DNA from 4 places in the Blautia sp. HCN-1074 genome. Region 1 is predicted to be linked to each of the others. Evidence: predicted binding sites of a transcription regulator. Region 1 holds the regulator's gene; each other region holds the start of a gene.
The links. The regulator Rex, encoded in region 1, represses fermentation and respiration genes when NADH is low (regulators of the CRP and FNR family bind a similar motif). The targets are predictions, from matches to a motif close to ATTGTTAANTANTTAACAAT.
Positions count from the first base shown of each region.

Region 1 (3,262 bases):
ATGTTTGATATCACGCTGCTGGTTAAGATAAGCTTTATACTGCGCGTCACGAAGCTGTGCTTTTTTGAGTGCATAGGCGGAGTAATTTCCACTGTACATACGCATAGTGCCGGCTTCAATTTCTACTACCTTAGTGACTACCTTGTCAAGAAAATAACGGTCATGGGATACAATAAATACAGCTCCCGGATAGTTGAGCAGATAAGTTTCCAGCCAGGAAATACTCTCCATATCAAGGTGGTTGGTAGGCTCATCCAGCAGAAGGATATCCGGGCTGGAGAGAAGCAGTTTACCGAGAGCAACACGTGTTTTCTGACCTCCGGAGAGAGTTTCAATCTGGCGTTCGAAATCATCTTCGGTAAAGCCAAGACCTTTTAATACGCCCATGATCTCGCTTTTGTATGCGTATCCGTTTTCCAATTCAAACTGGTGGCTCAGTCTCGTATAAGTATTCATCAGACTGTCCAGAGCATCACCTGTGGTTGTTTTCATCTCCTGTTCCAGAGAACGCAGGCGATTCTCCATATCAATGATGTGCTGCTTGGTAGAAATCAGCTCCTCATAAATCGTGTGGTGTCCATGGATATCCTGGTACTGGGCGAGATATCCGATATTTTTATCTTTGGCAAGGACTACGTTTCCCGAATCAGGTGAGAGCTCGTGCATGATGATACGCAGCAGGGTAGTTTTACCGGCACCATTATTGCCAATCAGAGCTGCTTTTTCACGGTCTTCTATATGGAAACTGGCGTCTTGAAGGATGACTTTTTCGCCAAAAGATTTACAGATATTCTGACATGATAAAATCATAAGAATTCCTCCATTTATAATTTGTCCGCGTACTATTATAATCGAAAAAAGTTGTTTTTGAAAGTATTTTAAATGAATTTATCTATTTCTACAAAGATATTCGTTGCTTAGTAGTGCAATCCCAATTTGTTCCAGACTGCCGGAAATGATAGAAAGTTATAGATAAAAAATAGAAAATACCGTTTTATAAGATAGTTTCTGAGGTAAATTGATAAAAAATGCAGAATTATTTGGTGAAAAAGTACAGAATTAGTTTGACAATAAAATAACATCTGGGTATAATTGACATAGACAAGTTAAGGAGGGAAAATTTGTGGAAGCTAAGGAAATTTCAAAAGCGGTGATTAAACGTCTGCCACGTTATTATCGCTACCTCGGTGAGTTGATGGAGGAGAATGTTGAGCGTATATCTTCCAATGATCTCAGCAAAAAGATGCATGTGACAGCTTCCCAGATTCGTCAGGACTTAAATAATTTCGGCGGTTTTGGTCAGCAGGGTTATGGCTATAATGTACGTTATTTATACACAGAGATCGGCAAGATCCTTGGACTGGATACAGTACATCCGATGATTATTCTTGGTGCCGGTAATCTGGGACAGGCGCTGGCCAATTATGTGGACTTCGAAAAACGTGGTTTTAAACTGGTTGGTATTTTTGATGTAAATCCTGTACTTGAGGGAATTGCGGTGCGCGGAATCGAGATACAGATGTTAAGTGATCTTCCATTTTTTCTGAAGGAGAATGAGGTAGAGATTGCTATTTTGACTCTTCCGAAGAATAAAGCCAAAGAGATGGCGAAGATTTTAATTGATAATGGAATTAAGGCAATCTGGAACTTTGCACACATTGATCTGGATGCTCCGGAGGATGTAATGGTTGAGAATGTACATCTTTCAGAGAGCCTTATGACTCTGTCCTATAACCTGAGTGAATACAGGAAAGAGCACGAAGGCGAGTAGAACATGATGTGGAACACAAGGCTGTGGTCATCTGATCACAGCTTTTCTGAATTTAGCAGGATGATTTGGCTTATTCACAACTATAAAATGAAAGTGGATTTAAAATATCCGTCTGGCCAGAATGGCTGAGAAATTTATTCTGTATAAAATTACGTGGTGGAACAAATTAAATATTTGATGAAATACGGGAACATACGGGGAGGTGAACAGATGAGAGGAGTTGTGACTGCGGCAGAAATGAAGGCGCTGGATGCAAATACGATTGAGAAAGCCGGAATTCCTTCGCTGGTATTAATGGAGCGTGCTGCATTACAGACTGTTACAGAAATCATAAAGCGGGTGAATACGAAGGATAAAGAGAAAATCCTGGTGGTCTGCGGAACCGGGAATAACGGAGGAGACGGACTGGCAATTGCCAGATTACTCCATTTACACGGATTTAAAACGTGGTATTATATTGTTGGAAATGAAGAAAAAATGACAAAAGAAACTTCCAGTCAGCTTCGCACAGCAGAGTATTATCATACTCCACGGGTGCATAACCTGATTCTGGATGAATATACTACTATAGTAGATGCCATTTTTGGAGTTGGACTCAGCAGACCGATAGAGGGAAAATACGGAGAACTTATCAGCGAATTAAATCAGGCATCTGCGTTTAAAGTTGCGGTGGATATTCCTTCAGGGATTGATGCAGATACAGGATTCGAGAAAGGAATCGCTTTCCGGGCCAATCTTACGGTTACATTTGCTTTTCGAAAGAGAGGCCTGTGTTTCTATCCGGGGCGTATGTATGGTGGGGAGATCATTGTGGCGGATATTGGGATTTATTCAATGCCTGATAAGAAAATCCGAATGAATTACCTGGAAAGAGAAGATTTGAAAATGCTTCCGGACAGACTTCCCTATGGGAATAAGGGGACTTTCGGTAAGGTACTTTTGGTTGCAGGTTCTGAAGGAATGTGCGGTGCAGCATATTTAAGTGCCGCAGCTGCACTAAAGTGTTCGGCGGGCATGGTGAAGATCCAGACCGTGGAGGCAAATCGTGTTCCATTACAGACACTTCTGCCGGAGGCAATGATCACCTGTGATTTTGATGAGAGTAAAAATGAGAGAATGCTGGAATGGTGTGATGTGCTGGTGATCGGACCGGGGCTGGGAGCAAGTGCACAGAGCAGAGAGCGTGCTCAGTGGTTTCTGTCAAGAGCTGCTATGTGTGGAAAATCAGTTGTTCTGGATGCAGATGGATTGAATCTTCTGGCACTTCATGAGGACTGGAAGAGGTTTATCGGAGAGAATGTGATCGTCACGCCGCATATTGGCGAGATGAGCCGCCTGTGTGGAAAAAGTATTGGTGATATTCAGGATTGTCTGGTTCAGACAGCATTTGACTATGCAAAGGAAACAAAAGCAGTCTGTGTTTTGAAAGATGCATGTACTGTAGTGTCAGGTGCGTCAGAAGAGAGGTATCTGAATATTTCCGGAAACGCA
Region 1 covers NZ_JBBKBP010000009.1:66,011-69,272, forward strand. Annotated here, with positions in the region: gene abc-f (ribosomal protection-like ABC-F family protein) at 1-810, opposite strand, end outside; gene WKT11_RS09755 (redox-sensing transcriptional repressor Rex) at 1,124-1,771, shown strand; gene WKT11_RS09760 (NAD(P)H-hydrate dehydratase) at 1,982-3,262, shown strand, end outside.

Region 2 (3,262 bases), on a different contig from region 1:
GTAGGTGTATCACCACAGCAAGCCATAACAACATCTGGTTCTTCACCGCAGTCATTGCTTGCCCACTCCCAGATACCGATACCCTGTGTGCAGTGCTTAACAGCCTGCTCCATGGTCAGCCACTGGCAGCTTGGATGCTTGGAAGCTACGATTGCGTTTACATAGTTCTTACTCTTGATGCAGTGATCGAAGCAGGAGAGTAAGCAGTTAGCGTCTGGTGGTAAGTACATACGTACCACGTCTGCTTTCTTGTTAGCGATGTGATCCAGGAATCCAGGATCCTGATGAGTAAATCCGTTGTGGTCCTGCTGCCATACATTGGATGTCAGGATGAAGTTCAGGGATGCAATCGGCTGTCTCCAGGAAAGCTGGTTGCAGACTTTCAGCCATTTTGCGTGCTGAGCTGCCATGGAGTCAACGATACGGATGAATGCTTCATAACTTGCGAAGAAACCATGACGACCTGTTAACAGATAACCTTCCAGCCATCCTTCACACATATGCTCGCTGAGCATACTGTCCATGATACGTCCGTCTCTTGCAAGGCAGTCATCAGTATCAAGCATTTCTGCGTTCCAGTCACGTTTCTGATATTCAAATACTTTGTACAGACGGTTGGACATACTTTCGTCTGGTCCAAAGATACGGAAGTTCTTGTTCTCTTCATTCAGTTTGAAGATATCACGGATATATCCGCCAAGCTCGATCATATCCTGAGCTTTTGTCTTGCCAGGCTCTACTTCAATACCGTAGTCACGGAAATCCGGGAGACGAAGGTCTTTCAGAAGAAGTCCGCCGTTAGCATGTGGGTTAGCACCAAGACGTGCATTTCCCTTAGGAGTCAGTTCTGCCAGTTCAGGAATCAGGCATCCGTTTTCATCGAACAGTTCCTGTGGACGATAGCTTTCCAGCCACTCTTTCAGAAGTTCAAGATGTTCTGGTTTTTCCATGGAAATCGGGACCTGATGAGCACGGAAAGAACCTTCAATCTGAAGTCCGTCAACAACCTTAGGACCTGTCCATCCCTTAGGAGTACGAAGAACGATCATAGGCCATACCGGACGCTCTGGATCATTGTTCTCACGAGCATTTTTCTGGATTGCTTTGATCTCTTCGATTACAGTATCCATTGTTTCTGCCATCTTCTTGTGCATTGTCATTGGGTCATCGCCTTCAACGAAGTATGGTTTCCAGCCACAGCCCTTGAAGAAGCATTCAAGTTCTTCATGAGAAAGACGGGAGAAGATAGTCGGGTTGCTGATCTTATATCCATTTAAATGAAGAATAGGAAGTACAGCACCATCAGTGATCGGGTTCAGGAATTTGTTGGACTGCCAGGATGTTGCCAGAGGACCAGTCTCAGCTTCACCGTCACCTACAACTGTAGTTGCGATTAAGTCAGGGTTATCAAATACAGCTCCGAAAGCATGAGCGATAGAGTAACCAAGTTCACCACCTTCATTGATGGAACCAGGTGTTTCCGGTGCACAGTGGCTCGGAACTCCACATGGGAAGGAGAACTGTTTGAACATTTTCTTCATACCTTCCTCATCCTGGCTGATGTTTGGATAAACTTCGCTGTAAGAACCTTCCAGATAAGTATTGGCGATCATGAAGTTTCCGCCATGTCCTGGACCGGAAAGAAGGATCATATCCAGATCATAACGTTTGATGACACGATTGCAGTGTGCATAAACAAAGTTCTGTCCAGGTACGGTTCCCCAGTGACCAACGATTTTCTTCTTGATCTGATCCATTGTTAATGGTTTTCTCAGAAGTGGATTGTCAAGAAGATAGAGCTGTCCGGCAGACAGATAGTTAGCTGCACGCCAGTAAGCATCGATTTTGTCAAGCATTTCCTGATTTAAAGGCTGCTTTTCGAGACATAATTTGTTGTCTTCCATTTTCTTACCTCTTTCTTTGGTTTTGATGTGTATAGATTGGAGTAATACTTTGTTATTTTTTTAACCAAGTATATCCTATCATATCGGAAAAGAAACGTAAAATAGCAATATTGCATTGAAATTATAAGTTTTTGATATGGATAAAAAATAAGCTCCTTCTGATGAAATGCGGAGCAGTTATTCGGTATAGAGCTGCGTAGCGAAGCAGATTGTGAATATCCGCTTGACGACAATGCTCTGAGTGGAAATGATTGGTGTTTAATATGGAAGATGACGAAAAGAACTAAGCAATGATTAGTAATTTTCACGAAAAAATGGATAACATGAAAGTTGTATTGCAATTTGCACAAAAAATAGATATAATAAAAAAAACAATTGCGCATAAGGTATAGAAAAACTGCTTATATGTACACTAGATAAAGTATAGGCGGTAAAAGTGAAGAATGGCGAAGGAGACAAGAATCATGGGAAAAAGAGCAGCAGGAATATTAATGCCGATCAGCAGCCTTCCATCAGACTATGGCATCGGATGTTTTTCCAAAAGTGCATATGAATTTGTAGACTGGTTAAAGGAAGCCGGACAGACTTACTGGCAGATTCTGCCACTGGGACCGACCAGCTATGGAGATTCTCCATATCAGTCTTTCTCTACATTTGCAGGTAATCCATATTTTATTGATCTGGATACACTTGTGGAAGAAGGAGTTCTTGATAAGAAAGACTGCGAGAAAGTTAACTGGGGAAAGAAGCCTGATGAGGTAGATTATGAAAAAATCTACAAAGGCCGTTATCCTCTTCTGAGAAAAGCATACGAGAACAGTGATATCAGCAAGAATCCTGACTATCAGAAATTCGTAGCAGAGAACAGCTGGTGGCTGTCAGATTATGCTCTGTTTATGGCAGTAAAAGACCGTTTCGAAGGTGTAGAATGGACCAAATGGGCTGAGGATATCAGACTCCGCTGGAACAATGCCATGGATTATTATCGTGAAGAACTCTATTTTGATATTGAATTCCAGCAGTATATGCAGTTTAAGTTTTATGAGCAGTGGATGAAACTGAAATCCTATGCAAATTCAAAAGGAATCCAGATCATTGGAGATATTCCGATTTATGTTGCCATGGACAGTGCTGATGCATGGGCACATCCGGAGTTGTTCCAGCTGGATCAGGACAATGTACCGTTGGCAGTAGCAGGATGCCCTCCGGATGGCTTTTCTGCAACCGGTCAGTTATGGGGAAATCCGTTATATCGCTGGGATTATCACAGAAATACAGGATATCAGTGGTGGATTTCCAGAATGAGTTACTGCTTCAGACTGTATGATGTTGTAAGAATCGATCATTTCCGCGGATTT
Region 2 covers NZ_JBBKBP010000015.1:52,002-55,263, forward strand. Annotated here, with positions in the region: gene WKT11_RS12865 (phosphoketolase family protein) at 1-1,904, opposite strand, end outside; gene malQ (4-alpha-glucanotransferase) at 2,369-3,262, shown strand, end outside.
Region 2: WKT11_RS12865 (phosphoketolase family protein) is a predicted target of Rex. The motif match lies at 1,953-1,972, and genes of this name have one in related genera.

Region 3 (3,262 bases), on a different contig from region 1:
AAAGACCTCTGTGACAGTCATATCGACGGGACTCTTTCGGAAAACATCCGCCGTGAAGCACTGGAGAAATTTTCCTATGTATCCCCGATCGGGGCAGCAGGACTCTATTACCACGCAACTGCCGCAGATTTCCAGAAAGAAGGCGAAGCCAGAGAACTTTTTAAGACCATGGTAAAAGAAATCGCAGCACTTGCAGAAGCCATGGGAGTTCCTTTCCAGAAAGATATGGCAGAAGTAAATTTAAAAATCCTTTCCAACCTCGCACCGGAAGCAACCACTTCCATGCAGCGGGATATCATGGCAGGAAAACAGTCCGAAATTGACGGATTAGTTTACGAAGTAGTAAGAATGGGAGAAGAATATCACGTTCCGGTACCCGCATATGAGAAAGTGGCAGAAAAACTCAGAGCCCTGTAGCGAAGCGGATTGCGAATATCCGCTTGACCACCGAAACAACATGAAAAAGGGATGCGAATTACTCGCATCCCTTTCGTACTCATTTGGACAATAAAATTATAATTTAATTATAATTAACTTTAATTCAGCAATTATAATTATAACTGAGGACCAGCTGCAACAAGTGCTTTACCAGCTGCATTTCCTTCATATTTAGCGAAGTTCTTGATGAATCTTCCAGCAAGATCTTTAGCTTTTACTTCCCATTCAGAAGCGTCAGCATATGTGTCACGAGGATCAAGGATACCTGTGTCTACGCCGTTAAGCTCTGTAGGAACTTCGAAATCGAAGAATGGGATCTTCTTAGTAGGAGCGTTAAGGATATCTCCGTTAAGGATTGCATCGATGATACCACGAGTATCTTTGATGGAGATACGTTTTCCTGTTCCGTTCCATCCTGTGTTAACCAGGTAAGCTTTTGCTCCGCTCTTTTCCATTTTCTTAACAAGTTCTTCTGCGTATTTTGTCGGATGCAGTTCAAGGAATGCCTGTCCGAAGCAAGCAGAGAATGTAGGTGTAGGCTCTGTGATTCCACGCTCTGTACCAGCAAGTTTAGCTGTGAATCCAGACAGGAAATAGTACTGAGTCTGAGCTTCTGTCAGGATAGATACTGGAGGAAGTACTCCGAAAGCATCTGCGGACAGGAAGATTACGTTCTTAGCTGCCGGTGCAGAAGAGATCGGGCGAACGATGTTTTCAATGTGGTTGATCGGATAAGATACACGAGTATTCTCTGTTACACTCTTATCTGCGAAATCAATCTTGCCTTCAGCATCAAGTGTTACGTTCTCAAGAAGAGCGTTACGTTTGATTGCATTGTAGATGTCCGGCTCAGATTCTTTGTCAAGGTTGATAACTTTAGCGTAGCATCCGCCTTCGAAGTTGAATACGCCGTTGTCATCCCAGCCATGCTCGTCATCACCGATCAGGAGACGTTTCGGGTCTGTGGAAAGAGTAGTTTTACCTGTTCCGGAAAGACCGAAGAAGATAGCTGTGTTTTCGCCGTTCATATCTGTGTTTGCAGAGCAGTGCATGGAAGCCATGCCTTTCAGTGGAAGGAAGTAGTTCATCATAGAGAACATACCTTTCTTCATTTCTCCGCCGTACCATGTGTTTACGATAACCTGCTCTTTAGTTGTGATGTTGAACATTACAGCTGTTTCAGAGTTCAGGCCTAATTCTTTATAGTTTTCAACTTTAGCTTTGGAAGCGTTGTATACAACGAAATCTGGCTCGAAGTTTTCAAGTTCTTCAGCTGTTGGCTGGATGAACATATTTGTTACGAAATGTGCCTGCCAAGCAACTTCAACGATGAAACGGATAGCCATACGAGTATCTTTGTTAGCACCGCAGAATGCATCTACTACGAAAAGTCTCTTGTTGGAGAGCTCTTTTTTAGCGATTTCTTTTACTGCATCCCATGCTTCCTGAGTTGCAGGATGGTTATCGTTTTTGTATTCGTCTGTTGTCCACCATACTGTATCTTTGGAGTTCTCATCCATAACGATGTATTTATCTTTAGGAGAACGTCCTGTGTAGATACCTGTCATAACGTTAACTGCACCAAGTTCGCTGACCTGACCTTTTTCAAAGCCTTCCAGTTCCGGTTTGGTTTCTTCTTCAAATAATACTTCATAAGAAGGGTTGTAGACAATTTCTGTAGTTCCGGTAATGCCATACTTGCTTAAATCGATTTTTGCCATCTTACGTTTAACCTCTTTTCTTCGTTAATGAAAGCGCCTGTTTAAACAGGCTTAAGATACCTTACCATAAAAGCGAATGGGTATCGCTTCTCTTTTACTATTATACATATTTAACGCTTAAAATCAACAGGATTTTTGCGTTTTTTTTGAATTTTGTTAAAGATTTATCAACTTAAATCTGATAAAAATCCGTCACTTTTCACAAAAGGTATGTAAAATTATTATGCCGGCAATATGGGAATCATATTCGTAGATATGATAATATTTTATTTAGCGTTGTACGGATGGAGGATACATGCTAAAATAGGAAGAAATTATCTGCTGTAATGGCAGAGAAAGAATGCTTATGTTATGAATCCCCATATTACGGGAAAGCACTAGTGTACCGACAAGTTGATTTCTCGAACAATCTTGCGTCTAAATTTCTTATTTCCGCGTTGTCGTCGGTCGCCATAGCCACCGCTACGCCTCTCTCTTCCGCCTTGAAATAAGAAAATTTATCCTGCAAGATTGCTTCAAGAATCAACTTGTCGGCACACTAGATTACTGAATAGATGATATAAGAATATTTATTCAGTGAAATATAAATTTATAAGAAGGTGAACATTATTAAAGTATATTATTTGATTGATTTTGAAAACGTAGGGTGTGAAGGTCTGAATGGATGTGAAAAATTAGGTGAATCTGATTATATTCATCTTTTTTATACAAATAACAATAAGAAAATAGACCTGGATATTATCAGCAATCATGGAGCTGCGAAGCTGATCACACACAAAGTTCCGACCGGAAAGCAGTCAGCAGATATGCATCTGGGATCTTACCTGGGATATCTGGTAGGCGCAAAACATATGGATCAGAAAGAATCCTGTAAGTTTGTGATTGTCAGCAAAGATACCGGCTATGATCCGATTATTCAGTTCTGGAAAACGGAAAAGAAAGCGAAGGTCGTAAGAATTGATAAAATTTCCAACAAGCAGACAAAGAATAAACAAAAAGATAATAAGCAAAAAGACGTTAAACCTGAAAATGCAAAGACATTGGAAGTAAATCCAAAAGAACGAAAACAGCCAAAACAGAAAGCATCTAAACAGCAGAAAAAA
Region 3 covers NZ_JBBKBP010000028.1:32,543-35,804, forward strand. Annotated here, with positions in the region: gene WKT11_RS17295 (ketopantoate reductase family protein) at 1-417, shown strand, start outside; gene pckA (phosphoenolpyruvate carboxykinase (ATP)) at 555-2,159, opposite strand; gene WKT11_RS17305 (PIN domain-containing protein) at 2,783-3,262, shown strand, end outside.
Region 3: pckA (phosphoenolpyruvate carboxykinase (ATP)) is a predicted target of Rex. The motif match lies at 2,312-2,331, and genes of this name have one in related genera.

Region 4 (3,262 bases), on a different contig from region 1:
CGGGACGGGGAGGTGTCTTTAAGCTATATGAAGGGTTTTGAGAGAGATACGATCATGTATGAAAAAGGTCAGGAAGCTGAACGCAAAAATACAGAAAGGGAACGCCAAAGAGCGGATTCTGCTGAAAAAGCAAGGGATGAAGCTAAAAAAGAGAGAGAGGAAGCTGAAAATGTAAGGGATTCTGCTGAAAAAGCAAGGATGATTGCTGAAGAAGAAAAAATAAAAGCCCAGAAAGAGACGGCAGAAGCACTTAAAAGAGTAGCGGAACTGGAGAAGATTCTGCAATGTAAAACTGCGGAGATTAAATAAGATTATCTTAAGACAGTCACAGACTGGAACTCACCTAGCCTGTGGCTTTTTCACCCATTGTTTTTGAGTTGAATTTTTGGCACATTCCGCATATACTAACAGTAGCTAAGGAATGTGGTGAGATTCCGTGAAGCAAAGCAAAAGCCCTCAGAGTGCCAGCTCTGGGGGCTTTCTTGCTCGTTGCGGTGAGCTATTCTGTTCAGTCAAGTCTAATCTTGCTTACAGTTGACTGCAATCGCATTTTTGTAATGTACGGTCAAGTCTAAACCTGTTTATAGATGACTTGCTATCCTATATTTGTAGGAATATCTCCATTCCTTTATTTCTGATAATGCAAGTGTACCCTTTCATATGTGGATTGTCAACAGAACCAGAGGGGGTATGAAATGAAAAAATATTATTATTGTACTGTATGATGAGCAAGTGGTATAATAATACATATTTATATTGTTGGAAAATAGCACGGTTTGTAGTGGTGCTTGTATGCCTGGCATTAACTGTGACAAAATACAAAAGACTATAATAAACAAAATTACCTGTGAAAGGAAAATCCATGGAACTGACAGCAGAAAATGTTAAAGGGGAAAAAACAAAATATCGTCTTGCGCAGTCGATGAAAGAATGTATGAAGACAACAACTGTAGACAACATTACGGTAAAACAGATTACAGAAAACTGTGTCCTTACCAGGCAGACTTTTTACCGGAATTTCATGGATAAATTTGATCTGATCAACTGGTATTTTGATAAACTTCTGGCAAAATCCTTTAAGCATATGGGAATGGGAAAAACAGTTTATGATGCACTGGTAAAGAAGTTTACCTATATTCAGGAAGAGCACATTTTCTTTGCAGCGGCCTTTAAATATGACAGCCAGAACAGTCTGCGCCAACATGATTTTGAACTGATCCTGGCTTTCTATGAAAATCTGATCCGTGAGAAAACAGGAAAAATTCCGGATGAGACCATACATTGTATTCTGGAAATGTACTGCCAGAGTTCTATTTATATGACTGTAAAATGGGTGCTGGGGGAATTGGAATGTGCACCGGAGGGACTGGCGAAAATTTTAGTTGATGGGATGCCTGGGAAACTCTCCCAGTTGTTTGAAGAACTGGAAATATTGTCATAAACATAACAGATTAGTGCACAATTTTACCTAATTATTTTCGTATTTATTGCACAAACTTAGTGAGAAAGTTACATTTGAGCGAAAGTGTAACTTTCTTTTTTGAATTTACATTGTTAGAATAATAACAAAGATGAGCGTTGCGGAAACTTATCTGTAAAGAATATCAAAATGTAAAATACTGAAAGGAATGGAAATCATTATGGCAAACAGAATTAACTTAAATCAGACATCTTATCACGGAGCAGGTGCAATCGAGGAAATCGCAAACGAAGCAAAAGCACATGGCTTTAAGAAAGCTTTCGTTTGTTCTGACCCTGACCTTGTAAAATTCCATGTAACAAGCAAAGTTACAGATATTCTTGAGAAAAACGGACTTGCATATGAACTGTATTCAGACATCAAACCGAACCCTACAATTGAGAACGTACAACACGGTGTTCAGGCATTCAAGGATTCAGGTGCAGATTATCTGATTGCAATCGGCGGCGGCTCTTCCATGGATACTTCCAAAGCAATCGGTATCATCATTGCAAACCCTGAATTCGAAGATGTAAGAAGTCTGGAAGGTACAGCTCCTACCAAGAAACCTTGCGTACCGATCATTGCAGTTCCCACAACAGCAGGTACAGCAGCAGAGGTAACAATCAATTACGTTATCACAGATGTAGAAAGAAAACGTAAATTCGTATGTGTTGACCCACATGATATGCCGATCATCGCAATCATTGATCCTGAAATGATGTCTTCTATGCCCAAAGGACTGACAGCTTCTACAGGTATGGATGCTCTGACTCATGCAATCGAAGGGTATACAACAAAAGCTGCATGGGAAATGACAGATATGTTCCATTTAAAAGCAATTGAGCTGATCTCAAAATCTCTCCGCGGTGCTGTTGAAAACACAAAAGAAGGTCGTGAAGGAATGGCTCTTGGCCAGTACATCGCAGGTATGGGATTCTCTAACGTAGGTCTTGGAATTGCTCATTCCATGGCTCATACACTTGGCGCTGTTTATGATACACCACACGGTGTTGCCTGTGCAATGATGCTTCCGATCGTTATGGAATACAATCAGGAATGCACAGGCGAGAAATATCGTGAGATTGCCAGAGCAATGGGTGTCAAAGGTGTAGATGAAATGTCTCAGGATGAGTACAGAAAAGCAGCAATCGAGGCTGTTAAGAAGCTTTCTGTTGATGTAGGAATCCCGACTAAACTGGAAGCAATCAAAGAAGAAGATCTTCAGTTCCTGGCAGAATCCGCACACGCAGACGCATGCGCACCAGGAAATCCAAAAGATGCAAGTGTAGAAGATCTGAAAGATCTGTTCCGCAAGATTATGTAATGAATTACTTTTGCAAAATAAAAAAGCAAAAAGCAGCGATTAAGGCCACAGACTGGAACCCACCCAGCCTGTGGCTTTCTTCATTCCCTGGTTGACACGTCGGCCATCATTTGCTACACTAAAATCCTGTCTTTGACAGTTACGAAACAAAAAAATCGCTGTACCTCTTGATTTTACTGGGGTTCGGCGATTTGGTGTGTCGTTTTGGAATATAGTATTTTATTTCCGGCCTTTACTTTTTTTCTGAATGTTTTTCATCTGCCTTTTGGTGATAAATTTATAATCCGTTTCAAAGCCGCAAACAGTGTGCAATGCATCGGTTAGCTTGTCTTGTGTGTAAAGTGGAATAAAACCTTGCTCTTGTATATCGGCGAAATTCATCGTTCTTAATTTATCCAAGATTGTTTCGCAGCTGAAGGCATTTTCCAGGTTTCTTTCAAGGTAACGATATATCACTAATGCAAGGAAACAGATAA
Region 4 covers NZ_JBBKBP010000002.1:151,820-155,081, forward strand. Annotated here, with positions in the region: gene WKT11_RS02825 (hypothetical protein) at 1-309, shown strand, start outside; gene WKT11_RS02830 (TetR-like C-terminal domain-containing protein) at 863-1,441, shown strand; gene fucO (lactaldehyde reductase) at 1,641-2,786, shown strand; partial or broken gene WKT11_RS02840 (IS1634 family transposase) at 3,006-3,262, opposite strand, start outside.
Region 4: fucO (lactaldehyde reductase) is a predicted target of Rex. The motif match lies at 1,551-1,570, and genes of this name have one in related genera.